Nitratidesulfovibrio vulgaris str. Hildenborough: one gene and its partner. The protein of the gene in region 2 interacts with the protein of the main gene of each other region in a pairwise test. Links are inferred from orthologs where the notes say so. Each region holds a gene or a part of one and is shown on either strand. Other genes may lie near its edges.

What was found.
Region 1: the proteins of ligA (region 2) and leuS interact in binary tests that used the Escherichia coli proteins (3 or more experiments, as listed by UniProt). The link is inferred for Nitratidesulfovibrio vulgaris str. Hildenborough from one-to-one orthologs.

What each region holds. Positions count from the first base shown.
Region 1 is NC_002937.3:1,277,218-1,292,299, reverse strand. Bases 2,425-5,470 are described here. They hold leuS (leucine--tRNA ligase), read left to right. Parts: upstream 2,425-2,725; coding sequence 2,726-5,215; downstream 5,216-5,470. Other genes in these bases: lptE (LPS assembly lipoprotein LptE), read left to right, coding at 5,199-5,470; nusB (transcription antitermination factor NusB), read left to right, coding at 2,425-2,683. Also shown: DVU_RS05670 (riboflavin synthase), read left to right, coding at 1-355; DVU_RS05665 (bifunctional 3,4-dihydroxy-2-butanone-4-phosphate synthase/GTP cyclohydrolase II), read left to right, coding at 387-1,616; ribH (6,7-dimethyl-8-ribityllumazine synthase), read left to right, coding at 1,748-2,218; more of nusB, read left to right, coding at 2,222-2,424; more of lptE, read left to right, coding at 5,471-5,717; holA (DNA polymerase III subunit delta), read left to right, coding at 5,800-6,789; RadC family protein, read left to right, coding at 6,825-7,502; DVU_RS05630 (acylphosphatase), read left to right, coding at 7,511-7,813; lon (endopeptidase La), read left to right, coding at 7,810-10,380; DVU_RS05620 (putative bifunctional diguanylate cyclase/phosphodiesterase), read right to left, coding at 10,769-13,549; DVU_RS05615 (AI-2E family transporter), read right to left, coding at 13,779-14,948; DVU_RS05610 (hypothetical protein), read right to left, coding at 14,975-15,082.
Region 2 is NC_002937.3:1,682,436-1,697,540, reverse strand. Bases 4,164-7,232 are described here. They hold ligA (NAD-dependent DNA ligase LigA), read right to left. Parts: upstream 6,864-7,232; coding sequence 4,464-6,863; downstream 4,164-4,463. Other genes in these bases: DVU_RS07610 (glycosyltransferase family 2 protein), read right to left, coding at 6,917-7,232; dapB (4-hydroxy-tetrahydrodipicolinate reductase), read right to left, coding at 4,164-4,302. Outside these bases: DVU_RS07630 (molybdopterin-dependent oxidoreductase), read left to right, coding at 1-1,666; DVU_RS07625 (NAD+ synthase), read right to left, coding at 1,843-3,522; more of dapB, read right to left, coding at 3,523-4,163; more of DVU_RS07610, read right to left, coding at 7,233-7,663; DVU_RS07605 (potassium channel family protein), read right to left, coding at 7,664-8,707; excinuclease ABC subunit UvrB, read right to left, coding at 8,713-10,746; DVU_RS07595 (hypothetical protein), read left to right, coding at 10,839-11,324; aat (leucyl/phenylalanyl-tRNA--protein transferase), read right to left, coding at 11,331-12,035; ATP-dependent Clp protease ATP-binding subunit ClpA, read right to left, coding at 12,032-14,362; DVU_RS07580 (ATP-dependent Clp protease adaptor ClpS), read right to left, coding at 14,362-14,676; DVU_RS07575 (class IV adenylate cyclase), read right to left, coding at 14,767-15,105. UniProt on the Escherichia coli protein: DNA ligase that catalyzes the formation of phosphodiester linkages between 5'-phosphoryl and 3'-hydroxyl groups in double-stranded DNA using NAD as a coenzyme and as the energy source for the reaction.

The DNA of each region.
Region 1 (15,082 bases), 400 kb from region 2 along the record:
CTGCGTGGCCGAGGTGCGTTCCATCACGCAGGCGGGGCTGTCGAAGGTCTATCGCCTCGGTTTTCCTTCCGCATTCGGGCCGCAGGTCATCCCCAAAGGCTCTGTAGCCCTTGACGGTATCAGCCTGACGGTTAATCATTGCGGGCCGGATTTTCTGGAGGTCAACGTCATCCCCGAAACGCAGGGTGTGACGACCATCGCCTCTTGGAAGCCGGGAACCCGCGTGAACATGGAGACCGACGTCATCGGCAAATACGTCCAGAACATGCTCGCGCCGTGGAACACCCCCCATACGGGAGAGGACGCGCCCTCCGGACGCATCACGCTGGATTTCTTGCGGGAGAACGGCTTCTAGCCCTTTTCCCTTCACATAAGCGAGGTACCACATGTCCATCTGCAAGGCCGAAGAGGCCATCGACGCCATCCGCAAGGGCGAGATGATCATCCTCGTCGACGACGAGGACCGCGAAAACGAAGGCGACCTTACCATCGCCGCGCAGCACGTCACGCCCGAGGTCATCAACTTCATGGCCACCCACGGGCGCGGCCTCATCTGCCTGGCCCTCTCCCCCGAGTGGGTGGACAAGCTACAGCTGCCCCTGATGGCCCGCCGCAACGAGTCCAAGTTCGGCACCAACTTCACTGTTTCCATCGAGGCGCGCCGCGGTGTCACCACCGGCATCTCCGCCGCCGACCGTGCCACGACCATCCTGACCGCCGTCGCCGACGACGTGAAGGCCGAAGACATCGTCACGCCCGGTCACATCTTCCCCCTTCGTGCCCAGAAGGGTGGGGTCATGGTCCGTGCCGGACAGACCGAGGGTAGCGTCGACCTCGCCAAGCTCGCCAATCTCAAGCCTGCCGCAGTCATCTGCGAAATCATGCGCGAAGATGGCGAGATGGCGCGGATGCCCGACCTCATCGAGTTCGCCGAAAAGCACAACATGAAGATCGCCACCATCAAGGACCTCATCCGCTACCGGATGCAGTCGGGCCTTCTTTCGGTGAAGCGCGTGGGTGAAGCCAAGATGCCCACCCGCTACGGCGATTTCCAGATCATCGCCTACGAGAACGAACTGCACGACGAGACCCACATCGCCCTCGTCAAGGGTGACATCTCGCCCAGCGAGCCCGTGCTCGTGCGCGTGCACAGCGAATGCCTCACCGGTGACGTGCTGGGTTCGTTGCGTTGCGACTGCGGCGGCCAGCTCGCCGCGGCACTGTGCCAGATTGCGGCCAAGGGGTCGGGCGTGCTGCTGTACATGCGCCAGGAAGGACGCGGCATCGGCCTCGGCAACAAGATCAAGGCCTACGGGCTTCAGGACCAAGGGTACGACACCGTTGAGGCCAACCACAAGCTTGGCTTCAAGGCCGACCTGCGCGACTATGGAATCGGTGCGCAGATTCTCGTCGACCTCGGGGTGCGCAAGATGCGCATGATGACCAACAACCCCAAGAAGATCGTCGGCCTCGAAGGCTACGGCATAGAAGTCGTCGAACGTGTGCCCATCGAACTCGAGTCGTGCGCCTTCAATGAAGAGTACCTGCGCACCAAGAAGGAGAAGATGGGCCACCTGCTTGAACTGAAGCACCACGAGAACGGAGGCGACGCCTAGAGGCGTCGTCGCAGCCCCGTACGGGTCTGCACACCGCGCCGGGCCAGATTGGCCGAAGCGCGGCCCGAAGGACCGCAACCCCGCAAGGGGCGCATATATCAGCCGCCGGCCAGCCCGGAAAAGGAGCAACCATGCTGCACATCAAGACCATCGAAGGCCAGCTCGACGCCAAGGGCCTCAAGTTCGCCATCGTCGCCACCCGTTTCAACGACTTCATCGTCGACCGTCTCATCGGCGGCGCCTGTGACTATCTCCAGCGTCACGGTTGCGACCGCGAGAACCTCACCATCGTCCGCATTCCCGGTGCCTTCGAGATGCCCCTCGTAGCCAAGAAGCTGGCCCACAGCGGCAAGTATGACGGCATCATCGCGCTCGGCGCGGTCATCCGCGGCGCCACACCCCACTTCGACTTCGTGTCCAACGAAGCCTCGAAGGGCCTTGCACAGGCCTGCCTCGAAAGCGGCGTGCCGCTGGGCTTCGGCCTGCTGACCACCGACAACATCGAGCAGGCCATCGAACGCGCCGGCAGCAAGGCAGGCAACAAGGGTGCCGAAGCCGCCGCCGCAGTGCTCGAGACCGTGCGCGTGATGGAGCAGCTGTAGACCATGACGACCAAAGGCACCCCTTCCCGCCGGGCCGCGCGGGCACTTGCCTTCCAGATACTCTACGGGCTCGGTTTCTCGCCTGCCGCTTCGGTGAAGCAGTTGCGCGAAGCCTATGCCTCGTCGCCCGACGTGGCCGACAAGGGGCGCTCGCCGCAGCCGGAGGGCTTCGCGTGGGAACTCATCGAGGGTATCTGGACTGAACAGGCGAACATCGACGAGGTCATCGGCCTCTTCTCGCAGAATTGGCGCATCGACCGCATCGGAAGGGTCGAACTCACGCTCCTGCGCATCGCCGTGTACGAAATGCTCTACCGCATCGACGTCCCGCCCAAGGTCGCCATCAACGAGGCCCTTGAGCTATCGAAGCAATTCGGAGACGCCAACGCACGCGGTTTCATCAACGGCATCCTCGATGCCGCAGCCAAGGCCCTCGAAGGCGGGCAGCTCAAACCCCGCGTCTGACCGGGGAGCCTTCACTACGAGAAATCAAAGGAATATGCGGGCATGAAATACGATCATCAGTCCATCGAGACCCGGTGGCAGAAGAAGTGGGAAGACAGCGGCATCTTCCAGTGCGATACCGAAGCCGACAAGCCCAAGTACTATGTGCTCGAGATGTTCCCCTACCCTTCGGGCAACATCCACATGGGGCACGTCCGCAACTATTCCATCGGCGACGTGGTGGCGCGCTTCAAGCGCATGCAGGGTTTCAACGTCCTTCACCCCATGGGATGGGACGCCTTCGGCCTGCCCGCCGAGAACGCGGCCATCAAGAACGGCACCCACCCTGCAAAGTGGACGTTCGCCAACATCGACAACATGCGCAGCCAGCTCAAACGGCTTGGCTACTCCTACGACTGGCAGCGCGAAGTGGCCACCTGCACACCCGAGTACTACAGGTGGGAGCAGCTCTTCTTCTTGCGCTTCCTCGAGAAGGGTCTGGTCTACCGCAAGAAGGCGGCCCAGAACTGGTGCCCCAAGTGCCACACCGTGCTCGCCAACGAGCAGGTCATCGAAGGACTGTGCTGGCGCTGTGACAGCGCAGTGGAACAGAAGGAACTCACCCAGTGGTTCCTGCGCATCACCGACTATGCCGAAGAGCTTCTGGCCGACCTTTCCAAGCTCGAGAACGGCTGGCCCGAGCGCGTCCTCAGCATGCAGCGCAACTGGATTGGCAAGTCGACGGGTGCAGAGATACGTTTCGCGCTGGACGGGCGCGACGACTCCATCACCGTCTTCACCACGCGCCCCGACACCATCTTCGGTGCCACCTTCATGAGCATCGCCCCCGAGCATCCGCTCGTGGAAGAGCTCATCGACGGCAAGCCGCAAGCTGATGACGTGCGAGCCTTCGTCGAGCGCATCCGCAACATGGACCGCATCGACCGCCAGTCCGACACCCTCGAAAAGGAGGGAGTGTTCACCGGTGCCTACTGTGTGAACCCCTTCACCGGCCGAAAGATGCCCATATGGGTGGCCAACTTCGTTCTCGCCGAATACGGAACCGGGGCTGTCATGGCCGTTCCCGCCCATGACCAGCGCGACTTCGAATTCGCCCGCAAGTACGACCTGCCCATGCAGGTGGTCATCCAGCCCCAGGGCGAAGCGCTCGACCCCGCCACCATGTCTGCGGCATGGACCGAAGCCGGTGCGCTGGTCAATTCCGGCGCCTTCGACGGGCTTGCCAACGAAGACGCCAAGCAGCGCATCGCCGACGACCTTGAGACCACCGGCAACGGACGCCGCACCATCAACTACCGCCTGCGCGACTGGAACATCTCGCGCCAGCGTTACTGGGGTGCGCCCATTCCCGTCATCTACTGCGACGCCTGCGGCGTGGTGCCCGAGAAGGAAGAGAACCTTCCCGTGGTGCTGCCGCTCGATGTGAAGACCCACGATGACGGTCGCTCGCCGCTGCCGCACACTCCGGCATTCTACGAGTGCACCTGCCCCGTATGCGGCGGCAAGGCACGGCGCGAGACGGACACCATGGACACCTTCGTCGAGTCGTCGTGGTACTTCGCACGGTACACCGACGCCACCAACGACAAGGCGCCCTTCACGCCTGACGCCCTGCGCTACTGGCTGCCCGTGGACCAGTACATCGGCGGTGTCGAACACGCCATCCTGCACCTGCTCTACTCCCGCTTCTTCACCAAGGCACTGCGCGACTGCGGCTTCATCGAACTCGATGAACCCTTCGCCAACCTGCTCACGCAGGGCATGGTGCTCATGGATGGCAGCAAGATGTCCAAGTCGAAGGGCAACGTCGTCGACCCCACGGAGATGATAGCCCGCTACGGCGCGGACACCGTGCGCCTCTTCTGCCTCTTCGCTGCACCGCCGGAGCGCGACTTCGACTGGAGCGAGAGCGGCATCGAAGGTTCGTACCGCTTCGTGGGCCGTGTATGGCGTCTTGTCGAAGAACTGCGCGAGCACCTTCTGGCTGTGGGCGCCTGTTCCAGCACCGCCGAGGACGCGAAGACACCCGTCGCGCGTGAACTGCGGCTCAAGGAACATGCCACCGTCCGCAAGGCCGGTGACGACCTCAACGACAGGTTCCAGTTCAACACGGCCATCGCGGCTGTCATGGAACTGGTCAACGCCCTGTATCTCGCCAAGGATGAACTCGTCGCAGACGAATCCGGTCGCAAGGTACTGTCTTCCGCCGTGTCCACCGTGCTCACGCTGCTCTCTCCCTTCACGCCGCACCTTAGCGAGGAACTCTGGGCGCTTCTCGGCCACACCGAAAGCGTCAGCACCTTGCCGTGGCCGCGCTGGAAGGAGGATGCCCTCGTGCGCGATACGGTGACGCTGGTGGTGCAGGTCAACGGCAAACTGCGCGGCAAGCTCGACATCCCCGCCGATGCGTCGCGCGAAGAGGTGGAGACCCTCGCCCTCAACGAACCCAACGTCCTCCGCTATCTGGAAGGCGTGACGGTGCGCAAGGTGGTGGTCATCCCCGGGAAACTCGTCAATGTGGTCGTCAGCTAGACTGGCCCCCCTGCGGGCCGCCCTATTGTGCATGGCCGCGCTGCTCGTCCTTTCGGGCTGCGCAGGGTACACGCTGTCGGCCGACGGGCCCAGCACCCTCGGCGACGGAACAAAGACCCTCAAGATCAAGGGGGTCGAAAACCCGACCATGTATGCGAATCTGCCGCACATCATCCGTTCGCAGGTTCGTGACGAGATAGGTGCCCGCAAGCTCGCCGTCTGGAAGGATAGCGGCCCCACCGACTACGAGTTGCAGATACGCATCACCCAGATGACGCTGCGTCGCTGGGCAGGTGACCGACAGACGACCGCCATTCTCTATTCGTCGGTCATGGGGATGGAGTTCATCCTGTACAACGGTTCGACGAACACCGTGGCATGGCAGTCGGGGGTACGCTACTACAGCGACCTGCTCGACACCTACGACGAAGCGGCGGCCATCAAGGAGTCTACGAAGCAACTGGTGCGTGAGCTTACCGACGCCATGCGCCGCAACTTCTAGACCTTCCAAGGCGACCTCATGTATACAGGGCCCGGAGACGAAGAGTCTCCGGGCCTTCAATTTCTCCCGTGCGAGCAGCAATATGGACAGACCCGGCTTCAGCTTCTGCATCTGCCCCGACAGTCGCCTCCTCAAGGACCACATATCCGGGCTGGTCAACGCCACCGAAACCGGCGGAACCTGTTTTGAGCGACAGGTGTTCTGGGGCGACGAGGCTCTTCCCCCCGTCTTCTGGGAACATCTCACGCTGCAAGGGCTCTTCGGCAGCCCCCGCGCCCTTGTGGTGCGCAACGCCCACAACCTGCCCGCCGACGTATGGAAGCGCCTGTCCACAGCCCTCGCCCGTCCCAACCCTCTTTCATGGCCCTTCTTCTGCCTCGAAGTGCCCTTCGAACGCGGGCAACCCAAGATTCCGGCGCATATCGCCAAACTTCGCTGTCTTGACTTCGCGGAACGCAAAGGGTGGGTGTGGCGCAGTCCCGGTCTTGACGAACGTGGCATCCGGCGATTTCTCCAGCAGCGGGCGACCGACGCCGGGGCGCGCTTCGCCCCCGGGGCACTCGACGCCATCGCCGCGGCGATGCCCGCCGATGCCACCGCCGCCGCCACGGAACTTGACAAGTTGCTGCTTGCCGCAGGCCTCGACGCAACGCTCGGCCCCGAACTTGCCAAACTGGTCAGCCATGAGCCCGACCTCGACATCTTCGCCTTCATCAAGGCCCTGCAAGGTGGCAACGCACAGGCCGTATGGCGGCAGGTGCAACGGGACAAGCTTGGCGGAGACAGCATGGTCTTTCCGTTCATCGGCATGCTGTTGCGGGAGACGCGTCAACTCTGGCAACTTCTTTCAGGCGAACCGGTACGCCTTCCCCCGTCGGTGCTTCCCGTCAAGCAACAGCTTGCGCAGCAACTCGGCTACAGCGGGCTTACCCGCATGCTCGACCTGACCCTTGAAGCCGAACGTGGCATCAAGACCGGCGAACGTTCTCCCGAACAGTCTCTCGATGCACTGGTGGCGGGCCTGTTCACCGTCTTCGCCCGCCCTGTCCCACGCCATACAAGGAGAATGTGACCCAACCCCTTGCCCCATGGTCACAACTACTTATCATGTCAGACAAGCCACACTACCACGGCCACAGGGAGCGATTGCGGGAACGGCTGCGAGTCGACGGTACGGGTCTGCGGGACTATGAATTGCTGGAACTGCTGCTCGGCACTGTCGTCCTGCGGCGTGATACCAAGCCTCTGGCCAAGGAACTGCTGCACCGTTTCGGCTCGTTGCGGGGCGTGCTCGATGCACGGACACCGGAACTTCTCTCGGTGAAGGGCTTCGGGCCGGGGCTTCTGGACTACTGGCTTCTGCTGCGCGAATGCATGGCACGATACGAAGAGAGTCCTGCACGGGAACGCAAGGTGCTTTGCACCCCGCAGTCGGTGGCGGAGATGGCGCGGATGCGCCTTGGCAACTGCCCGCACGAGGAAGTATGGGTGGCCCTTCTGGACAACCAGAACAGACTCATCGCGTGGGAACGTGCCACGAAGGGCACGGTCAACGCCTCTGTCATCTATCCGCGTGATGTGCTCGAGATGGCCCTGCGTTGCAGTGCATCGGGCATCATCCTCGTGCACAACCACCCCGGTGGCAACCCTGTGCCATCGCAGCCCGACTTCGAGGTGACCCGCCAGCTTTCGCGTTCGGCGCTGACGCTCGGCATCCGCCTACTTGACCATGTCATCGTGACGGACGAAGATTGTTACAGCCTGAAGGAAGACGGTCTGCTCTAGGAGTTTTCATGCCCCGCCGTTCCTATTCTGTCATCGGCCGTGTCCAGGGCGTGGGCTTTCGTTCATGGACACGGCGAACGGCCCTGCGCCTGGACCTCCGCGGATGGGTGCGCAACGAACCGGACGGGACGGTGCGATTGTGCGCCGACGGGACGGATGAGGCCCTCGCCACACTGGAGACGGCCTTGCGCAAAGGTCCCATGTTCAGCCGGGTTGACCACGTCGTGAAACATGACGACCCCGCCCATGAAGGCCCGCTACCCGACACTTTCGACATACGTTTCCGAGCACCAGGGAGTGCCAGCGAATGACCCATACGAACGACGACACGAAAAGCACGACCATCGCCACCGTGGACACCGACGACAAGCCGGACACCGTCGTGGATGACGGTGACACACTTGCGGCGGTGCAACCTGCCGACACCCCGGAAGCAGATGGCAAGTCTGCCTCCGGTGCGGATGACGAGAACGCCCCTGCCGCGGAGGCGGATGACGATGCGGGTACGCCCGAATCCGATGACGCTTCGCCTGCATCAGACGACGCAGCACAGGAGACGCCTGAAATCCCGCAGGAGCTTCCTGTCCTGCCCGTACGCGACGTGGTGGTGTTCAACTACATGATTCTGCCCCTGTTCGTCGGGCGGGAGAAATCGGTGCAAGCCGTGGACGCGGCCCTCAACGGAAGCCGCTATCTCATGGTCTGCACACAGCACGACGAACAGGTGGACGACCCCACCCCCGACGACCTGCACCACACCGGCACGGTCGTCATGATCATGCGCATGCTCAAGATGCCCGACGGGCGCATCAAGGTGCTGGTACAGGGTGTCACGCGGGCACACGTGGACGCCTTCACGTCCGAGGAACCGCACATCTCCGCACGGGTCACCCCCATGCCGGAAGTGGACAGCGGCCCCCTGACCGTCGAGCAGGAGGCCATGATGCGCACGGCGCGCGAGCAGAGTGAAAAGATACTCTCCCTGCGCGGCATCTCCACGTCGGAAATCATGTCCGTCCTCAACAGCGTCGACGAACCGGGACGCCTCGCCGACCTCATCGCGGCCAACCTGCGCATGAAGGTCTCCGACGCACAGGACATCCTCGAATGCGTGGACCCTGTGGCAAGACTCGAACTCGTCAACAAGCAGCTCATGAAGGAGGCCGAAGTGGCCTCCATGCAGGCGAAGATACAGAGCATGGCCCGCGAAGGCATGGACAAGGCCCAGAAGGACTACTTCCTTCGTGAGCAGCTCAAGGCCATTCGCCGTGAACTGGGGGAATCGGGCAACGAGGACGAAGAACTCGAGGAACTTGCCCGTGCTCTCGACATCGCCAAGCTGCCCCGGGACGTCCGCAAGGAGGCCGACAAACAGCTTCGCCGACTCGCCGCCATGCATCCCGACTCGTCCGAGGCCACCGTCACCCGCACCTATCTCGAATGGCTCTCGGAATTGCCGTGGCGCAAGCTCTCGCGCGACAGGCTCGACATCCGCAAGGCCAAGGTCATTCTCGACGAGGACCATTTCGGACTCGACAAGGTCAAGGACCGCATCCTCGAATACCTTTCGGTACGCAAGCTCAACCCGGACTCGAAAGGCCCCATCCTGTGCTTCGCCGGGCCTCCCGGCGTGGGCAAGACCTCGCTGGGGCGTTCCATCGCCCGCACACTGGGCCGCAAGTTCCAGCGCATCTCGCTGGGCGGCATGAGGGACGAGGCCGAGATTCGCGGGCACAGGCGCACCTACATAGGCTCCATGCCCGGTCGCATCATCCAGAGCCTCAAGCAGTGCGGCACGCGCAACCCGGTCATCATGCTCGACGAGATCGACAAGATAGGTGCCGACTTCAGGGGCGACCCTTCGTCCGCCCTGCTCGAAGTGCTCGACCCGGAACAGAACTGGTCGTTCAGCGACCATTACCTGAACGTCCCCTTCGACCTGTCGAAGGTCATGTTCATCTGCACGGCCAACCAGCTCGATACCATTCCCGCGCCGCTGCGCGACCGGATGGAGATCATTTCCATCCCCGGCTACACCATGCAGGAGAAGGTCGCCATCGCACGCAGGCATCTCGTCCCGCGTCAGGCCACATCCAACGGCCTCGGAGAGAACGAGATAACCATCGGAGACGCAGCCATAGAGACGCTGGTGCGGGGCTACACGCGCGAAGCGGGACTCCGCAATCTCGAACGCGAGATAGGCTCGGTATGCCGCAAACTCGCACGACGCAAGGCTGAAGGCTCCAAAGGCCCCTTCCGTGTGACGCCCGCGCTCACCCAGAAACTCCTTGGTGCCCCCCGCTTCCTTGAAGATGAACACGAAAAGGAACTGCTGCCCGGTGTGGCACTCGGCCTTGCATGGACGCCCTATGGCGGTGAAGTGCTCAATGTCGAGGTCTCCCCCCTCAAGGGTAAGGGCAAGCTCATCCTCACCGGACAGCTTGGCGACGTGATGAAGGAAAGCGCACAGGCAGCCGTGAGTTACGCCCGCAGCCGTGCAGAAGAACTGGACATCGACCCCGGCTTCGCAGAAGACCGCGACCTGCACATCCACGTCCCCGCAGGGGCGACCCCCAAGGACGGCCCTTCGGCAGGTGTGACACTGGTCACCGCGCTCATCTCCGCACTCACGGGCAGACCCGTACGCAGCGACCTGTGCATGACGGGTGAAATCACCCTTCGTGGCAGAGTGCTGCCGGTGGGCGGCATCAAGGAGAAGATTCTCGCAGGCGTGGCGCGTGGTCTCAAGCACGTCGTCATTCCCGCCCAGAACGCCAAGGACCTTGAAGACGTGCCCGCCGACCTGCTGCGCCGTATCGAAGTGCATCTGGCATCGCACATCGACGACGTGCTGCCCGTAGCCTTCAAGCCCAACTGAACCGACACCGGCTGCAAGGTCTGAATGACAAGCCCCCGCCTTTCCGAAGAAGGGCGGGGGCTTTCTCGACGAATCCCCACAGCGGCACCGGGGCCGGGCCGTCCATGACGTTTGCGCCCGTGACCGGAACGTACGAGAGGCCATGGTCACGGAAGGACCGGGCGTGGCGGTTCATGCTCTTCGCAGGCGGGTCTTGCCCCCAAGTTCAGGCGCAACCGCATTTGCCGCCGACACGGCGTGACGGAATGAGTCGCCCCCCCTGTCAGACGGCTAGGGCATACGGAACCCGGCACGGCTTGAAGCTGGAGACAGGAGGTCGCAACGTGATGGGATGCGCCCATTCCCCCTCATACGGCTTGCGAATGCGCGAGGGGGGGGAGGGCCAGCCCTATCCTGCTGACAACGGCAACGGGCGACGTCGTTCGAGCGTGCGAAGCATCCGGTCGAACGGTTGAGGGCGGGAATAGAAATAGCCCTGCCCGTGCGGGCAGCCCACTTCCAGCAGAATCTCTGCCTGTTCCGACACCTCGATGCCTTCGGCGACGACTCCGAGACCCAACGTGCGCCCGAGGTTGGCGATGGACTCAACGATACCCCTCGCCGCCCTCTCCTCGTGCACGCGACTGATGAACGACCTGTCTATCTTGAGGATATCCATGGGGAACTGGCGCAGGTAGTTCAACGAAGAATAGCCCGTACCGAAATCGTCAAGCACGAGGGACAGTCCAAGGTCCTTGAGACGCCAGAGCTTGTCCGTCACTTCAAGCCCTGTCAGCAGCAGGTTCTCGGTGATCTCGAGCTTCACCATCTGTGGCGGGCATCCCGTCTCGCGCAGGATGTCCGTGATGTCCTGCACCATGCGTAGCCTGCGGAAGCTGCGGGCCGAGATATTGATGTTGACTGCCAGCGGCCCCTCGAAGGCCTCCTGCAGCGCCACCACGGCAAGGCATCCCTTGCGGAAGACGTGCATGTCGAGGTCGCAGATGAGATTGGACTCTTCCGCCAGCGGGATGAACGTGCCGGGAGCCAGCAGCCCCTGTTCGGGATGCTGCCAGCGCACGAGAGCCTCGAGACCGGTGATGCGTCCCGTCCGCAAGGCCACTATGGGCTGGAAGTACAGCTCGATCTCGTCACCATCGAGCGCCCTGCGCAATTCGTTCTCGCGACGCAGGATGTCCTGTGCCCCGGGAGCAGCACTCGACTCGAACACCACGAACCGGCCCTTGCCGCTATCCTTGGCGCGATACATGGCGATATCGGCATCCCGCAGGATATCTTCCGCCTGCGTGTAGTCGCGGGCGCGGAGCACAGCCCCGATACTGGCACCGGTGTAGACCTCCATCCCCTGCACGAGGAACGGCTGCCGCAACGCAGCCTGAAGACGCTCGATGATATTCACCGACTCGTCAACGTCGCTCATGTCGTCCAGCAGGATGGCGAACTCGTCTCCCCCGAAGCGCGCCATGGTGTCCACCTCGCGCAGGCAGGGTTCCAGACGCCTTGCGAACTGGCGCAACAGCTCGTCACCCGCCTTGTGACCGAGACTGTCGTTGACGACCTTGAACCTGTCGAGGTCGAGAAAGAGTACGGCGAAATGGTAGGTCTCATGGCGACGGGCGCGGCGCAGCGCCGTCTCCACCCTGTCGAGGAAAAGAACGCGGTTGGGCAAGCCGGTGAGCGCATCATGGAAGGCCATGCGTGTCAGCCGCGCCTCGGTCTGCTGCTGCTCTGTGATGTCCTCGACCTGCGCAAGCACGAAGGCCACATCACCCGCCACGTCGCGCACGGCGGTGACGATCTGTCTGCCCCAACGCTGCTCGCCATCCACCCGCAGGAACGGCAGCCGCAGTGACACGGTGTCGCGCCCCTCGGCAAAAGAGCTGCGGCAGGTGGAATCGAGCTCGGATGCGGCCTTCACGGGCAGGAAGGCGTCAAAGCGGCACCCCACCACTTCGGCACGTGTCAGCCCGAGCAGTTCCTCGAAGGCAGGGTTGGCATCCATCAGCAGGCCGTCACGCCCCACTAGGCAGATGCCGGCGGCTGAATGCTCGAAGATGGCCCTGAACCGTGCTTCGCTTTCCTGTAGCGCAAACGCCTTGCGCCGCTCGATGATGGCCCCCGCCACATGTCCCGAGACCAGTTCGAGAAGCAACCGGTCTTCGACCGTGTAGGCATCGCCCTCACGATAACTCTTGCCCGCGAAGACACCGATGACCTCGCCCCCGTGCGTCCGCAGCGGAACGCCTATCCAGTGCCGAGGGCGCGCACAACGCAGGCGGAAGCGCCCCGCGCGCTCAAGCGACTCTATCCCCTGCGCATCAAGGACCAGCGCAGCACCGTTCGTGTAGATGTACTCGCTGATGCCATCGCCGAAGGCGCGGGCATCGCGGCTGACGACACCGATGTCGCGATAGTAGGGATAACTCACCATGCCGCCCGGCCCGTCGCAGAGTGCGACATAGCAATGTTCGAACGGCATCAGCGACCGGAGTATGCGATGGAAGCGCGCCACCAGGGAAGGCAGGTCACGTTCATTGAGACGCGCGTAGGCGATGAGGTCGAGTGCGGCGCGCACCTTGTCGGCCACGTCCGCCCCCGGAACAGAGGCATCCTCTCCCGCCTCGGGCTGCACCAGTTTGACGATGCGTGCGACGCGCCCAGAGATGTCATGTTCGGCGTAGAGAGTCACCCGCGCAGTGAACGTTTTGCCGCCCTCGCCGCAAAATCGCTTGCGGCACATGCCCCCCGGAACCTTTCCGGCTGCGATGCGCATGAACAGCGAAAGGACCTCTGTCGTGCCTTCAAGGCCGACGAAACCCGAAGAGAAGAGGGAAGGCGGCGGGCAGTCACCGCACCCCAGAAGGCGTGCCAGCTGCGGGTTCATCTCCAGCAGGTTGCCGGCACCGTCGAAAACCGCCACCCCCACACTGGCATTGGCACCGGACACACCCCCACGGGAGGCCGTCACACCATGCATGCCGCCACGTACGGCCCGCAGCAAGTCGCCCACGGGTGCTGCAGCCGAAGCATATTCAAGGCCGGTGCTGTCGGAGGAACGCGAGACATCCCCCCGGGCAACAATCGGGGCTTCGTGCGCACTCCCGGGGAGACCGCCTTCCTTACCGGAAGGCATCTCACGGGATTCGCGGCTATCGGGCAGAGTGCTCATGTGTCGTCAGTCCCGTGAAGGCAGGTCTACTGGCCAAAGGACGGCACATCCACAACAGAAAACCATACAGGTCGAAGCGGCCATGCTCCGAGGATAATGCCTCAAGCACTACGGTCACGCGGGGTATCCCACGAAGAGGACCGGAAATTCACGAGAAAAGCGGACGGGCATCCGTGCGCACCTCTCCCCCTCTTCGTAGATGAAGCGAGAAGACTTGGCAACCTGACGGCTACGTGCCGTCAGGCCCTTCCTCGGAGGCTTCACCCTTTTCGCACTCCGCCCCACGAGAGTGTGCGAGGCTTCCGGCATCAAGGATGTCGCGGTACTCGTCCCCATAGAGTGAGAGCATCACCACGGTGAAGCTCAGAATCAGCGGGCCATCGAGAATGCCAAGCATCCCGAAGGCCTTGACCCCTCCGAGGATGGACAGGAAGATGAAGAACACGGGCATCCCCACGCCGCCACGCATGAAGTAGGGCCTGAGGATGCTGTCCGCGCCCACGACCACGATGCCGCACCAGAGTGACAGGAAGAGGGCCGACTCCCACTGCGATGTCAGCAGCAGGTAGCACACGGCAGGAACCCACACGAGTCCTGTGCCGACAACAGGCACGAGAGAGGCGAACGCCATCAGCGTTCCCCAGAACAGGGCCGGAATGCCCACCGCAGCCAGCGCCACGCCTCCGAGAAGCCCCTGGATGACCGCGACGAGAAGTCCGCCCACGAGGACGGAACGCCCCACGCGGCGCAATTCGAGGATGATGCGGTCCTGCTGGTCGATACGCAACGGCGAGAGATACCGCACACGCTGTACCATCCACGCCCCGTCCTTCAGCATGAAGAACATGCACAGCAGAAGCAGCAGAAAATGTCCGAACAGCAACAGGGTGTTGCCGAGGACGTACGTTCCCCACTGCAGCAGGGTCTGCCCTGCCGCCCTTGAAGCCTGAACAAGGCTACTGCGCACGTCGAGTTGGGCGGGGTCGATGAAGGGCAGATTCTCGCGCACCCATGCGATGTAGGGCGCGAGGGCGGCGTCGTTGAGACCGTCCAGACCGCCATGCCCTGCCAGCCAGCGCGTGATGGCGGACACCGAAGCCACCGCCTGCGGAATGAGGCCGATGACGAAGACGACGACAGGGATGACGACCAGAATCACCACGCCTGCAAGCACCAGTAGCGCTGCGGGCACCGGCCTCTCGCCAAGGTATGACGTCAGCCTGCGGTAGAACGGGTAGATGCTGGCACTGAACACGCTGGAGAGGATTATGGTGTGCAGGAACGGGGCCACAAGCTGATAACTGAGATACAGCGAAAGCAGCAGCAGGGCGAAGAGGAACCAGGCGAAGAGATTGCGGGAGGTCGAGACGTGATGGCGTCCGCTGGGCACATTGTTCATGGGGATTCCTGTAGTGGTGACGCGGGTCACATCGCCCCGGCAGGCTTGCCGGCGAGTCCGCAGTAGCCGGTGTCGTCCACGGAACGACGCTCGGGATACCTGAAACGCCACATCATGCATGCGCTGCCCTGACA
Region 2 (15,105 bases):
CACACGTATCGACGCCCTCCGCGACATGCCCGAGCGCATCCTGCATATCCGCGGGTTCGGCTTCAGGGGGGCACTGGCCGAAGCCAGTCGCTATCTCTTCCGTTCGCTGGGGGCGAGCGCCACCCGGGGTTCCCTCTGCGACGAGGCAGGGCTTGCCGCCTCTGAACTGGATTTTGGCGACAACGACCAGCACGCGCCAGCCGACCTTGCCAATGCTTCCGCCATCGTGAACTGGGGGAAAGACCTCACGCGCTCGTCGCACCATCTTTCACTCATCGTGCGCGAACGCCGCAAGGCGGGCATCCCGGTGCTGACCATCTCTCCGGGCGGCGACGCCAACGACGCATTCACCGATGCCCGCATACGCATCCGTCCGGGTACGGACAGGTTCCTTGCCGCAGCAGCCCTGCGGCGCATGGTCATAGCCGGAGACATACCGCCGCCCGTGATTGCCGCCTGCACCGGGTTCGAACACCTGCGCGCCCTGCTTCTTGCTCACGAAGAAAGCGACCTTTTGCATACGTGCGACGCCCGCCCAACCGACCTCGAACTCCTGCTACGATGGTTCCGCAGCAACGGCGGGCGCACAGCGACCCTCCTCGGCTGGGGGATGCAACGCCATGTGGCTGGCGGCGAGAACGTCCGCTGGGTCGATGCGCTTGCCATGCTCAGCGGCAACGTCGGCCATGCGGGCGGCGGCGTGTACTATGGCATCTCGTCCAGCCGCAACATCGACGCCCGCTGGGGAAAGGAAGCCGGGACGCCCGCGCGCACGCTGTGCCTGCCGCTTCTGGCGCATGAACTTGAACAGGCCGACCCGCCAGTGGACTTCGTGTGGGTGGACGGTTCCAACGTGGTCAATCAGATACCTGAGGCGACCCGTGCCGCCAAGGCTTTCGAACGATGCGGCTTCAAGGTCGTCGTCGATGCATTCCTCACCGATACGGCACGCCGCGCCGACGTGGTGCTGCCATGCGCCCTGCTGCTTGAGCGCGAGGACATCCTCGGCTCATATCAACACGACAATGTACAGTATGCCGCCGCCATCTTTCCTCCGCCGGGGGCAGCCCGCGAGGATTTCGACATCATCCGCGACCTCGGGGCACGCCTGTCCTCCCCCGTTGCGCTTCCGCCTCGTGAAGACATCCTCCGGCGCGCCATCGACACCCCGAACCTTGAAGTGTCACTTGAAGAATTGCGCGAACGGGGTTTCTCCACCGCCGACCGCCCGCAGGTCGCCTATGAGGGAATGCGTTTCGCCCACGATGACGGTAAGTTCCATCTCGTCGACAGGCTTTCGCCCGAACCAGCACTCACTCAAGAGTACCCCCTCTACCTTCTGACTGTCGTGCGTGCCACGCATCTCCATTCGCAGATGCCGGAAGACGCGCAGCAGGGCCAGCCAACAGTGCATGTGGCGCCTGACTGCACGACCCTTGCGCACCTCGACATCACGCGCCCTGCGCGACTCGTGTCCCCCTACGGTGAGATGCCCGTCCGCGTGGAGACGCTACCGGGACTGCACCCGGATGCCGTGATGATGGGGCGCGGAGGCTGGCTGGCAACGGGGTGGTGCCCCAACGTGCTCATCGGCGCACGCCTGACCGATGTCGGCGAAGGGGCTGCCTACTACAGCCAGACGGTACGTCTTGAGAAGATGGACTGAGACTTCTTCTCCAGCCATTTCGCATGACCGTTTATGGCAGACGCGACTCTGACAGACGCTAGAGGGTCGGGCATCATCGATGCCCGACCCTCTTCATTTCAGTCATGTCATTTCAGTATCATGCCAGCCACACTCCCGCCGTAGCGGGCATCAGCCGCACGTGTCAGCCTATGGCGTCACCCGAGGTTGACGCGCGCCGCCACCGGCATACGCCACCCGGTGCCGAAAGCCCTGTCCGTGACCTTCAGTCCGGGCGGGGCCTGACGTCTCTTGAACTCGGCATTGCAGACCAGCCTCAAGACCTTGCGTACGGTCTCCACATCGTAGCCTTCGGCCACGATATCCGCCGCACTACGTCGCAATTCGACAAGCCGTTCGAGAATGCCATCAAGGACATCATAAGGTGGCAACGAATCGCTGTCGCGCTGTCCGGGCCTCAGTTCGGCCGAAGGTTCCTTGGTCAGGATGGCAGAGGGTATGGTCTCGCGGGCTTCACGCCCCTCGTGCCCGTGAGACGTGTCACGTTCGTTGAGCCAGTGCGCCACGCGATAGACGAGGGTCTTCGGCAGGTCGGCGATGACGGCAAGCCCTCCCGCCATGTCGCCGTAGATGGTGCAGTACCCCACTGCAAGTTCCGACTTGTTGCCCGTGGTGAGCAGCAGCCTTCGCTGCTTGTTGGAGAGGGCCATCAACAGGTTGCCCCGGATGCGCGACTGGATGTTCTCCTCCGTCACGTCAGCCTCACGCCCCGCGAAGGCCTGTGCAAGGGCCGCTTCGAACCCGTGCATCAGGTCGCCGATGGGGATGGTGCACGTTGCGATGCCCAGAGAAGAGGCCAGCGCAAGGGCATCTGTCACGCTTCCCTCGCTGGAGTGCGGCGACGGCATGAGCACCCCGAGGACCTTGTCCGGCCCTAGCGCCTCCGCCGCGACGGCAGCCACAAGGGCCGAGTCGATGCCGCCCGAGAGCCCCAGCACGGCCCCGTCGAACCCGCATTTGCGGGCGTAGTCGCGTGTGCCCAGCACCAGTGCCTTCCAGACCTGCTCTTCATCGGACGTAGGTTCAGCGGTGATGGTTCCTGTGGCCTGTGCCACATCGACCATCACGATGTCCTCCGCGAAAGAGCGTCCGCGCGCGATAAGCGTCCCGGTGGCGTCGAAGGCGATGCTCTTGCCCGCGAAGACGAGGTCGTCGTTGCCGCCCACCTGGTTGGCGTACAGCACCGAGACCCGGTAGCGGAAGGCCACCCGCGAGAGCATCCGCTCACGCACCGCCTGCTTGCCCAGCGTGAACGGCGAGGCCGAAAGGTTGAGGATGGCGTCTGCCCCGCCCGCCATGAGGTCGGCGACGGGGTCGTTCTCGTAATGTCGGTGCTCCTGCCAGAACGTCTTGTCGTTCCAGACATCTTCACAGATGGTCACCCCGAACCGCCAGCCATCGATGGTGACGACCCCGCACCCCACGCCCGACTCGAAATACCGCCGTTCATCGAACACATCGTAGTTGGGCAGCAACACCTTGCGGGTGGCAACCGTCACCTTTCCCTCACGCAGAAGGACCGCGCAATTATGGATGGGGTTGCCCACGGGCGAAGGATTGGGGACGGGTGCCCCGACCAGCACGGGGGGCAGGTCTCGCAGTTGCTGGGCAAGGGCTTCGAGGGCCTTGCGACAGGCGGGAACGAAATCGTCCTGCAACAGAAGGTCGCGCGGCGGATAGCCGCACAGGGCGAGTTCGGGCGTGACACACAGGCGGGCCCCCAGAGAGGCCGCCTCACGCACGGCGTCGGCGATGCGGGCTGCATTGCCCACGATGTCGCCGACGACCGTGTCTATCTGCAGAAGTGCTACCTTCACCTAGAATATGTCCGCCATGTTGTAGAGTTTGCCGGGCTTCTGCGTGGCCAGCCATGCCGCAGCGCGCAGGGCCCCCTGCGCGAAGGTCTCGCGCGAATGGGCCTGATGCGTGACCTCGATGCGTTCGCCGGGGCCGAGGCAGTAGACGGTATGCACGCCCACGACATCGCCGCCGCGGATGGTCTGCACCCCGATCTCCTTCTGCGGACGCTCGCCGATGATGCCTTCACGGTGGTAGCATGCCACATCGGGCAGATTCCAGTCGCGGGCCTCGGCAAGACATTCGGCAAGGCGCAGGGCCGTACCGCTGGGGGAGTCCTTCTTGCGGTTATGGTGCAGTTCGACCATCTCAAGGTCGTACTTCTCACCCAGCAGACGCACAAGTTCAGGCAGCACCTTGAGGAGGACGTTCACGCCCACACTCATGTTGGGTGCCCAGAAGAGCCGTATCTGCCGTGCAAGCTCGGCAAGTTCCGCCTTCTGCTCTTCATTGAACCCCGTGGTGCCGATGACGACGGCGTTACCGTGCCTTGCAGCCGCCCTTGCCGTGGCCATGCTCGCCTCGGGTGCTGTAAAATCGATGATCACGCCACCCGGCACCTGCGGGAACACCACATCAGGGTCACTCCCTGCGATGCACCCATCACGCGCGACTCCCGAAGCCCGGTCAGGACGTTCAAGTACGGCAGCGAGGCACAGTTGCGGCTCTTCCTGGACGAGGCGGCAGATGGTCGACCCCATGCGCCCGCCCGCCCCCATGACGATAATCGGAGTACTCATGCCTGCTCCTTGCAGCTTGCCGCCCGTCATGATGACGGAACGGGAATCGAGATACAACCCGCCGACGACAGCGGGATACGTTCAACCAGCGTATCAGGTGACCTGAACGTGCATAGGCTACTTGCCAAGTCCACGTCCACCTCCCGTTTCGGTGCAGAACGTCAGAACAGCTTCAGTTGCTCTGCCCTGCCCCGTGGCACGTCTTCACCTTCAGCGGTGCTCATCGCGCCCCCGCGTGCGGGACGGGCAGGATCATTCTCTGCCGCCGCGCCGCGAGAATCATCGCCCGATGCGGACCCCGTTTCGTCGGAAGCCGTGCGGACATGGGCCGCGCCCTGCGAAGGAGCATCCTCAGCGCCTGCGGCTTCCTGAGAGGGCGGAGTCTCCTCCGCGACGGCTTCGGAAGCATCAACAGATGCGACTCCCGACGCAAGCATGGCGAAGAAATCCGCCTCTTCCATGACCCGGATGCCAAGCTTTCGGGCCTTTTCGAGTTTCGAACCGGGCTTACCGCCGACGACAAGAAGGTCAAGAGACTTGGTGACGCTGCTGGCGATATTGGCCCCCGCAGCCCGCGCCATATCTTCGGCCTCGGTGCGTCCCACACGGGTGAGGCTTCCGGTGAAGAGCACCTTCAGTCCTTGCAGGGGGAGTACGATGGCATCAGCGCCCTCCGAAGCCGGCGGAGCATCCTGCCGCTTCGGCCATAGGCCGATGGCACGCAACCGTTCAAGCAGTTCGAGATTGCCCTCGTTGGCGAAGAAGCTGCGAATGGAACCTGCCACTTCAGGGCCGATGTCGGGCAACTGCTGCAAGGTCTCGGCGTCGGCCTCACGCAGGGCGTCAAGGTCGGTGAAGTTCGCGGCAAGGGTACGTGCCGTCTGTTCACCCACATGACGGATGCCGAGGGCGCAGATGAGCCGGACAAGCGTCGCCCCTGTGCGGGCGGCATCGAGCGCGGTGACGAAATTGGCGGCAGAAGTCGGCCCCATGCGCTCGAAACGCATCAGGTCGAGCTTGGTCAGCAAGAAAAGCCCGACGGGTGAGGTCACATGCCCGCCGTCCACAAGCTGCTGCACCCATCGTTCACCCACGCCGCGCACATCGAGGCCCGCCTTGGAGACGAAATGGATGATGGACTGCCTGCGCACCGCAGGACACATGACATTGACGCACCGGTGCGCCACCTCGCCTTGGGGTCTGACCACAGGGCTATCGCATTCCGGACAGTTTTCCGGAAAGACGAAGGGCCGTTCGTCACCAGTGCGTTCTTCGACCAGTGGGCGCACCACCTCGGGGATGACATCGCCAGCGCGTTGTACCAGCACCATGTCGCCCAGCATCAGTCCCTTGGCGCGAATCTCGTCCTCGTTGTGAAGCGTTGCACGCGAGACCTCTACACCGCCCACGCGCACGGGTTCGAGTATCGCCACCGGTGTAAGCACCCCGGTGCGCCCCACTTGCACACGGATGTCATCGAGACGCGTACGCGCCTGCATCGCAGGAAACTTGAGGGCCAGTGCCCACCGTGGGGCACGCGCCGTGAAACCGAGGGCTTCCTGCGCCTCGGTGTCATCAAGCTTCGCGACGACCCCGTCTATCTCGATGGCAAGCGACTCTCGACGTGCGCCAAGCGCCTCGTAGTATGCCCACACCTCGTCCGGCGAAGCACACAGACGGCCCTCCGGCGGCGTATCGAACCCCCATTCACGAAGCCTTGCCATGAGGCCGCTATGGGTCGTCCACGGCGCGGTGCCGCCTTCGAGGACCACCTGTCCCACGCCATAGGCGAGAAACTGCAAGGGCCTTCCGGCGGTGACGGTTGTATCGAGTTGTCGCACCGACCCCGCCGCCGCATTGCGCGGGTTGGCGAAAAGCTTGCCCCCGGCGGCAGATTGCCGCGCGTTGAGTTGTTCGAAGTCGGCCTTTGCGATGACCACTTCGCCGCGCACCTCGATACGGCGCGGCACGTCGTCTCCGCGCAGGGCAAGGGGCAGGTTGCGCACCGTCCGCATGGCGGCGGTGACGACCTCGCCCACTTCACCGTTGCCCCGTGTCAACGCCGAAGTGAAGACGCCATTCTCGTAGATGACCTCCAGCGCGAGGCCGTCCATCTTGGGGTCGCACCAGAAGGCCGAAGGGGCGTCAGGAAGGGCGTTGTACATGCGCTGAATGAACGCCCCCCACTCGTCGCGTGAGAAGGCGTTGTCGAGGCTGTACATACGCAGGGTGTGCGCCTGTTTCTCAAGCCCTTCGAGCACTTCACCGCCGACTCTCTGCGTGGGCGAGGCCTCGTCCCGCAATGCGGGCCAGCGAGTTTCAAGGCCCACGAGTTCACGATAGAGGGCATCGTATTCGGCGTCGCTTATCTCGGGCGTATCAAGTTCGTAGTAGAGGCGGTTATGCCGCTCAAGGTCTGCCCGAAGTTGTGCGGCGCGCTGGCGGGCCTCTTCGGGAATCGCGTCATGCCGGGCGGGAGACGTCGCTTCTGCGGCATTGTTCTCAGGGGCATCGTTCACAGGGGCATCGTCGACAACGCGGCCCGTCTTCACTTCGGTCATGGGAGATGACGCCTGCGTCTTGTTGGCGTCGCGGCCATTATCGTCGGGTCGGGTCACTGGATGCGCTCGTGTATGATGTTCTGTTGCATGGTACGCACGGCATCACGCCATGCGGGGCCGAGGCGTTGTGTCATGTAGGCATCTTCCGCACGGCCTGCGGTGTCGAGAAATCCGTCCAGGGTCCGCGCCGTGGTGTGGTGGCGATGACGCACGACGACCCCGTGGTCGACGATGACAGGCCAGCCCGCATGGTGGGCGCGAAGCGAAAGCCACACATCCACCCCGTAGCCATAGGGATTGTCGCCGGCGTCCACACCGCCGATGGTCTCGATGCAGTCGAGGGCATAGACCGGCGCGATGCCATCGGCAACGGCGACACGACTGAAGGCCACACCCTCGCGATGCACCATCTGGGGATGATAGGGACTGCGCAGCACGGCAGGTGCCCACACGCCCACGTCATGCCCCAGACGTTCGCCTAGCCTCCAGAGATGGGCGGCGGCACGGGCCATGAACGGCGGGCGGGAGACGAATTCGATGTCATTGTTCAGGAACCACAGATGGGTGAACCCCTCCTCCCGCGCGAGAGACACACAGTCCTCGAGCGCACCTGCCCAATAGAGGTTGTCGGTGGCCCTGCGCCACGCCCCCGGGTAGGAGACGGGGGCCGCATTGTCATAGACGCGTACCCGCCCGGAAAGGCCGCTGTCGGCCCCGGCAAGTTGTTCCTGCACCTGTGCGGCAAGGGCGGGGTCTCCGTAGTGCAGTACCACGGCAAGGATGCGGACGGGTTCTGCCACCTAGAGTATCTCCTGGAACTGTTTGAAATTCTCGGGAAACCCGACAGCTATGAGGGTATCGCGCGCTTGCAGGGTATACGTCGATTCGGGGTTGAAATGCATCGTGCCATCGGGTCTCTTCACGCCGATGATGATGAGGTTGTACTGGGGGCGGATGCCCGACTCGATGAGGGTCTTGCCAACCAGTACCGAGTCGTCGCCGATCTCCAGTTCTTCCATCTGGATGCTGAGGTCGGAGCGCGTGTGCGCCAGTTCGATGAAGCTGGTCACGGTGGGACGCAGGATGGACTGCGCCATGCGCAGACCGCCCAGATGGTGCGGCAGGAACACCCTGTCGGCCCCGGCGAGTTTGAGCTTGCCGATATGCGAGGGTTCGCTGGCCCGGGCGACGATGGTCATGGACGGATTGATCTGATGGGCGCTGAGAACCACATAGACGTTCGCCGAATCCAGCGACAGTGCCGCCACAAGCGCGCGGGCACGCTCTATCCCAGCCGCCTGCAAGAGTTCGTCGTTGGTGGCGTCACCCGCCAGATGCAGGATGCCTTCGGTCTCCAGCGCCTCGATCATGGCGGGGTCGTTCTCGATGACGACGAGGGCGACCCCCTCCTCCATCAGTTCCTTTGCAACCACGGAGCCTATCCGACCGTATCCGCAGACGATGCAGTGGTCGCGCAACTTGGCTATGGCCTTGAGCACCCTGCGCCTCCCCATGTACCTGTAGAGTTTGCCGTCGACGAGAAGCTGAGAGAACGCGCCGATGATGAAGGCGAAGTTGCCCACACCGGCGAAGACCACCAGCGTGGTCAGCAGCCTGCCCTGTGACGAGAGAGGATGCACCTCTCCGAAGCCGATGGTCGAAAGGGTGATGACCACCATGTAGAAGCTGTCGAACGCCGACCACCCCTCGATATACATGTAACCGAGGGTGGCACAGATGAAGACGCACAGGAGCGACACCTGACCGATGAGCAGCGGCCACACAGAGCCGAAACGGTTACGCAGCCTGTAGATGCGCGTGGAAAGCGGCAACCTGCCTCGCATGGTCGTCACGCTTCGATGAGCCGTTCGCGCAGCAGGCGTATGCGGTCGCGCAGTGTCGCGGCTCGCTCGAATTCAAGCTCCTTGGCAGCTTCACGCATTTCCCGCTCCAGTTTCTGGATGTGTTTCGCCATATCTTCTGGCGAGGTGCCGTATTCGGCGACATTCTCGACCGCCGGGGCAGCCTGACGCCCTCTTCCGCGCCCCTTGCCCTTGCCACCCTCAGACGCCGCGCTGTAGATGGCGTCGAAGGGGGTGTCGAGACTCTTGCGGATGGTGCGGGGCTCTATGCCGTTGGCCTCGTTCCATGCCTGCTGCCGTTCGCGGCGACGCGCCGTCTCATCCATGGCAGCCCGCATGGAGGCGGTCACCGTGTCGGCATAGAGGATGACCCTTCCGGCGGCGTTACGTGCCGCACGACCGAAGGTCTGGATGAGCGACCCGGTGGAACGCAGGAAGCCTTCCTTGTCGGCGTCGAGAATCGATACCAGAGAGACTTCGGGGATATCAAGACCTTCACGCAGCAGGTTGATGCCCACCAGCACATCGCACTCGCCGCGCCGCAAGGCCTGTATGATGGCCATGCGCTCCATGGTGTCGATGTCCGAATGCAGGTAGCGCACCGAGAGTCCCATGTTGCCGAGGTGTTCGGTGAGGTCTTCGGCCATGCGCTTGGTGAGCGTGGTGATGAGAACCCGCTCGTCGCGTGCCGCACGGGCACGGCATTCCGCCAGCAGGTCGTCCACCTGCCCGCGGGTCGGACGCACCTCAACCACAGGGTCCACAAGCCCTGTGGGCCTGATGATCTGCTCGGCAATGACACCCTGCGACCTGTCGAGCTCCCACTTGCCCGGGGTTGCGGAGACGTACACCGTCTGGTTGATGCGCGTAAGGAACTCTGCGAACTCCAGCGGCCTGTTGTCCAGTGCCGAGGGCAGGCGGAAGCCGAAGTCCACCAGAGTGGACTTGCGGGAACGGTCGCCCTTGTACATGGCCCCCACCTGCGGCACGGTGATGTGCGACTCGTCGACGAAGAGCAGGAAATCGTCGGGAAAGTAGTCGAGCAGACACGAAGGGGGCTGTCCCGCCGCGCGTCCGTCAAGATGCCGCGAATAGTTCTCGATGCCGTTGCAGTAGCCAAGCTCTTCCATCATCTCAAGGTCGAGCATGGTGCGCTGTTCAAGGCGCTGAGCCTCCACAAGGCGGTTCGCAGACTGATACTCGCGCAGTCGCTCACCCAGTTCGTCGCGGATGTCGCTCATGGCGCGCACGAGGTTGTCGCGGTCTGACACGTAGTGGCTTGCCGGGTAAATGACCGTCTTGCCCACGCTGCCCAGCACCTCGCCGGTGAGCGGGTCTATCTCGCTGATGGCGTCGATGTCGTCGCCGAAGAACTCTATCCGCAGGGCGCGCTCGTGATGGTAGGCGGGAATGACCTCTAGCACGTCGCCGCGAACACGGAACGTACCACGGTGAAAGTCGAAGTCGTTGCGCTGGTACTGCACCTCCACAAGGCGCGTCATGAGGGCGTCCATTGAGAAGCGCTGACCGCACTCGACCGGGATGACAAGACGGGCGTAGTATTCAGGAGAACCAAGACCGTAGATGCACGACACCGAGGCGACGATGACCACGTCACGCCGCGTGAGAAGCGCGTGTGTGGCGGCGTGGCGCAGCTTGTCGATGTTGTCGTTGATGGACGAGTCCTTCTCGATATACGTGTCAGAGGCCGGAACGTAGGCTTCAGGCTGGTAGTAGTCGTAATAGCTTACGAAATACTCCACGGCGTTGTCGGGGAAAAGCGCGCGGAACTCGTTGTACAGTTGTGCCGCCAGCGTCTTGTTGGGGGCGAGGATAAGGGCAGGCCTGTTACATGCGGCGATGACATTGGCCACGGTGAAGGTCTTGCCCGACCCGGTGACGCCAAGCAGAACCTGGTCGCGCACCCCATGCCCGAGGTTTGCGACAATCTGCCCGATGGCCTCGGGCTGGTCTCCTGTCGGTTCGAATTCGGTATGCAGTCTGAAACACGTATCGGCCATTGGTTCTCCCTGCGCGAAAGGCACGCTTTCCTCCCGTCGCATTATCCTCTATGATGACCACGAACAACCTGCCGTCGTTGCTGGAGGACACCATGGACATATGTTTGACGCCCGCACCGGAGGACATGCCCGTCGAAAGGGCCTATGTCATCTCCGCCACGATACGAACCTTCAAGGGACGCCGCAACGTCGAGGCGCACCTGTTCCGCACCGGAACCCGCGAAGAGGAATTGGCAAGCCTTGAGGGCATGCGCCTTGTCGGCGACCCCATCGACCCCGCCAACCCCGGCGACCCGAAAGACGCCCTGCGCGCCGTGCTCGAAGCCTTCACCAAGGAAGAGTGCGATGCCGTGATAGCCTACCTCGAACGCAAATACGCCGACAGGTTCACCGCCATCGTGGCGTGCCCTCTCGACCTGCCCATACCGCAAGGTGTTGCCCCCCTGTCTGCCATACCCGAAGGCAAGACCATGGGCTTCATCCGTTTCGATACCGTAAGCGGCTACGACCTGCCCTTCGGTTTTCGGGGCTTCTACGACCTCGCCCGCCATGAACCGCTGGTGAACGAACAGCACTAGCCTCGTCTACCACGGTACGAAATCCTGCGGCAGCCGCCAGCGCCCGATGCGCGACGGCTGCCGTGTGGCGTCGTGCAGGCAGGCGAGAAAGTCGGTCCGGGGCATCTCCACGGCACCGAAACGCAGCATGTGCGAGGTCGTCTGCTGACAGTCCACGAACCGGAACCCCCACGACACCAGCAACCGTGCAAGCCAGACGAACGCGACCTTCGAAGCGTCGGGCATGGCATGGAACATCGATTCGCCGAAGAACCCGCCCCCGAGGGCAACCCCGTACAGCCCGCCCACAAGTCGCCCCCCGTACCACGCCTCCACGCTGTGGGCATGCCCAAGATGATGCAGGCGGGTATAGGCGGCGCGCATCTCCGGCACCAGCCACGTCCCGCCCTGTCCGGGACGCGGGGTGGCGGCGCATTGTTCGAGCACATCGGCGAACGCCGTATCCAGCCGTACTTCGAAGGTCTTCGCCCGCACAGTCCTCATGAGCCTGCGCGGTACATGCAGGGCATCGAGCGGCAGCACGCAACGAGGGTCGGGCGACCACCACAGGATGGGGTCACCCGGCCCGTACCATGGAAAGATACCTTCCTCATAGGCCCGAAGCAGCCTCTCCGGCGTGAGGTCACCACCTATGGCGAGCAGGCCATCCGGCCCCGCCTCTCCCACATCGGGAAAGATGCAGGCATCGTCAGGCAGCAGGTACAGCCTCATGCCGCAGGTTCGGCGCTCCCCTCGCCCCGCTCGCGATAGCTGAACTGAAGGCCCAGTGATGCCGCATCGGGAGTCGCGCCGCCCTGCCCCGCAACGCCTGCGGTCTTCGGGGCTTGCGGAAGCGCGTCGACATGCACGGTGCCTCCCTTGCGCAGTCTGCCGAACAGCATCTCCTTCGCCAGTTCGTCTTCGATGGCGGTGCGAATGACCCGTCGCAGGGGGCGTGCACCGAAGGCCGGGTCGAAGCCCTTCTCGGCAAGGCGCTGCCGCGCCGCCGCGGTGAGTTCGAGCCGTACGCGACGTTCACGTAGGCCGTTCTCGACCTCGCGCACGAACTTGTCCACGATGCGCTCCATGACCTCCGGCGCAAGACTGCCGAATGGCACCAGCGCGTCAAGGCGATTGCGGAACTCGGGGCTGAACAGCGTCTCCACGGCCTTGCGGCCCTTGGCAGTCACATCTTCGACGCCGCCACCCGTGAAGCCGATACTCGGGGCGGACATCTCGCGCACCCCCGCATTGGAGGTCATGATGAGCACGACATTGCGGAAGTCGGCCTTGCGCCCGGTATTGTCCGTAAGCGTGGCGTAGTCCATGACCTGCAACAGGACGTTGAAGATATCCGGATGCGCCTTCTCCATCTCGTCAAGAAGCACCACCGCGTAGGGTGTACGGCGCACCGCCTCGGTAAGCTGGCCGCCCTGGTCATATCCGACATAGCCGGGAGGCGCGCCGATGAACCGCGAGACCGCATGCTTTTCCATGTATTCACTCATGTCGTAGCGCAGAAAGGCCACCCCTAGCCGTTTGGCGAGGCTACGGGCCAGTTCGGTCTTGCCCACGCCTGTGGGCCCGTAGAAGAGGAAGCTGCCCGTAGGCCTGTCCTCCCGCCCGAACCCCGCACGGGCCCGCAGGATGGAACGGGCGACCACCGCCACGGCGGCCTCCTGTCCGAAGACTGCCTTGCCAAGGTCGTTCTCGAGCGTCTTCAACCTGTCACGGTCTGAAGAGGAGATGGAGCGTGGCGGCACATGGGCCATACGCGCCACGACACGTTCCACGTCCTGCACCGAGACACTCGCCCCCGGCTTGAACCCGGCACGCAGCCGCATGGCGGCCCCGGCTTCGTCGATGACGTCGATGGCCTTGTCCGGCAGAAGCCTGTCGTTGACGTAACGGGCCGAGAGTTCGACCGCGGCACGCAGTGCGGGCAGTGTATAGCGGACGGCGTGGTGCTCTTCGTAGTGTTCCTTGAGCCCTTTGAGTATCTCCACGCATTCCTCCTGCGTGGGCTCGCCGATGTCTATCTTCTGGAAGCGACGGGAGAGCGCGCGGTCTTTCTCGAAATGGTTGCGGTACTCCTCATGCGTGGTGGACCCGATGCACCGTATGGCACCCGAGGCAAGTACCGGCTTGAGGATGTTCGAGGCATCCATCGACCCGCCGCTGGTCGCCCCCGCCCCGACGATGGTGTGTATCTCGTCGATGAACAGGATGGCGTCGGGCTGGCGTGAAAGTTCGCTGATGACGGCCTTGAGGCGTGCCTCGAAGTCTCCCCGGTACTTGGTGCCAGCAAGCAGCGACCCCATGTCGAGTGCATAGACACGCGCCTTGCGGAAACTCTCGGGGACGGCCCCCACGGCAATGCGCAGGGCCAGCCCTTCGGCGATGGCGGTCTTGCCCACACCGGGGTCGCCCACGAAGAGGGGGTTGTTCTTGCGCCGACGCGAAAGCACCTGCACCGTGCGTTCGAGTTCGTCCTCCCGCCCTATGAGCGGGTCGATGCGTCCTTCACGCGCCCGCGCGGTGAGGTCGGTGGCATACTGGGCAAGCGCGTCAGCGCGCGTCGAGGCCCCCCCGTCGCCTTCATCGTCACCGTCCATGGCGTCATCGTCCGCCTCGGGCATGGCGTGGGAGATGTATTCAAGCACATCCAGACGCGAAACACCTTGCGTCTTGAGAAAATAGACGGCGTAGGTGTCGTCCTCGTCAAAAAGGGCGGCGAGTACGTCGCCAATCTCCACCAGAGGCCGCCCTGCCGACTGGATGTGCCTGAAGGCACGCTGCAACACCCGCTGCACTCCGAGGGTCTGCACCACTTCGGTGGTCATGTCCTCGGGCAGGCTTTCGAGATGCGTCCCGAAGAACTCCTCAAGGCGTGCACGCAACGCCGTCACATCCGCACCGCACCCCTCAAGGATGCCCTTGCCCTGTTCTTCACCGGCAATGGCATACAGCAGATGCTCCAAGGTGAGGTACTCGTGATTACGCACCCGCACCTCTCCGACAGCCGCATTGAGCGCTGCCTGAAGCCGCTTACCTATCATTAGACCTCCTCCGTGGAACAGCGCAGGGGATACCCCTCGCGCCGGGCCCTCGCGTGGACGATGGCGGCCTTGGTCTCGGCCACTTCGAAGGTATAGACACCACATTCACCCACACCGTCACGGTGCACGGCAAGCATGATAGCCGTGGCCTGTTCAGCCGTCTTGCGGAAGACTTCCACAAGAATGCTCACCACGAACTCCATGGTCGTATAGTCATCATTATGCAGCAGCACCCGGTACATGCGCGGCAGCCGCACATCGTCCTCGACGAGAATGTCGCTGTCGTAGCCGGGGGCAAGTGGTCCGTTGCTCATCGTCTCCATCCCGTTGGTATCGTGTCTGCCTCTAGGGTAAGCCATTACGGCGCGTTGTCGAGAGCATCCCTGCCACAGTCACCGGATGCCTTACGCGGGATGACGCAGCCCGTCGAGGATGCGGCCCACCTCTTCATCGTCGAACATGAAATCATCGCAGGGGGGTACCCCGCTGGCCTTGCGCCATGCCCTATTCATGTCGTGATAGGTCGCCGTGGAGGTCTCGCAACCGGTCATGCCAAGCAGGGCGGCAACGGCGCGGATGTCATCCTGCGGCCCCTCTATCTCCACCACCTCACCGAACACCAGCCTGTCGAGGGATACATGCACGCCTCGCAGCGACCAGTCCTCCCTCTCCTTGTCATACCGGAAGGCGGGCCTGTAGCCCAGTCCGGTGAGGATGGCATGCATGGCTTCGCCGTCGGCGAC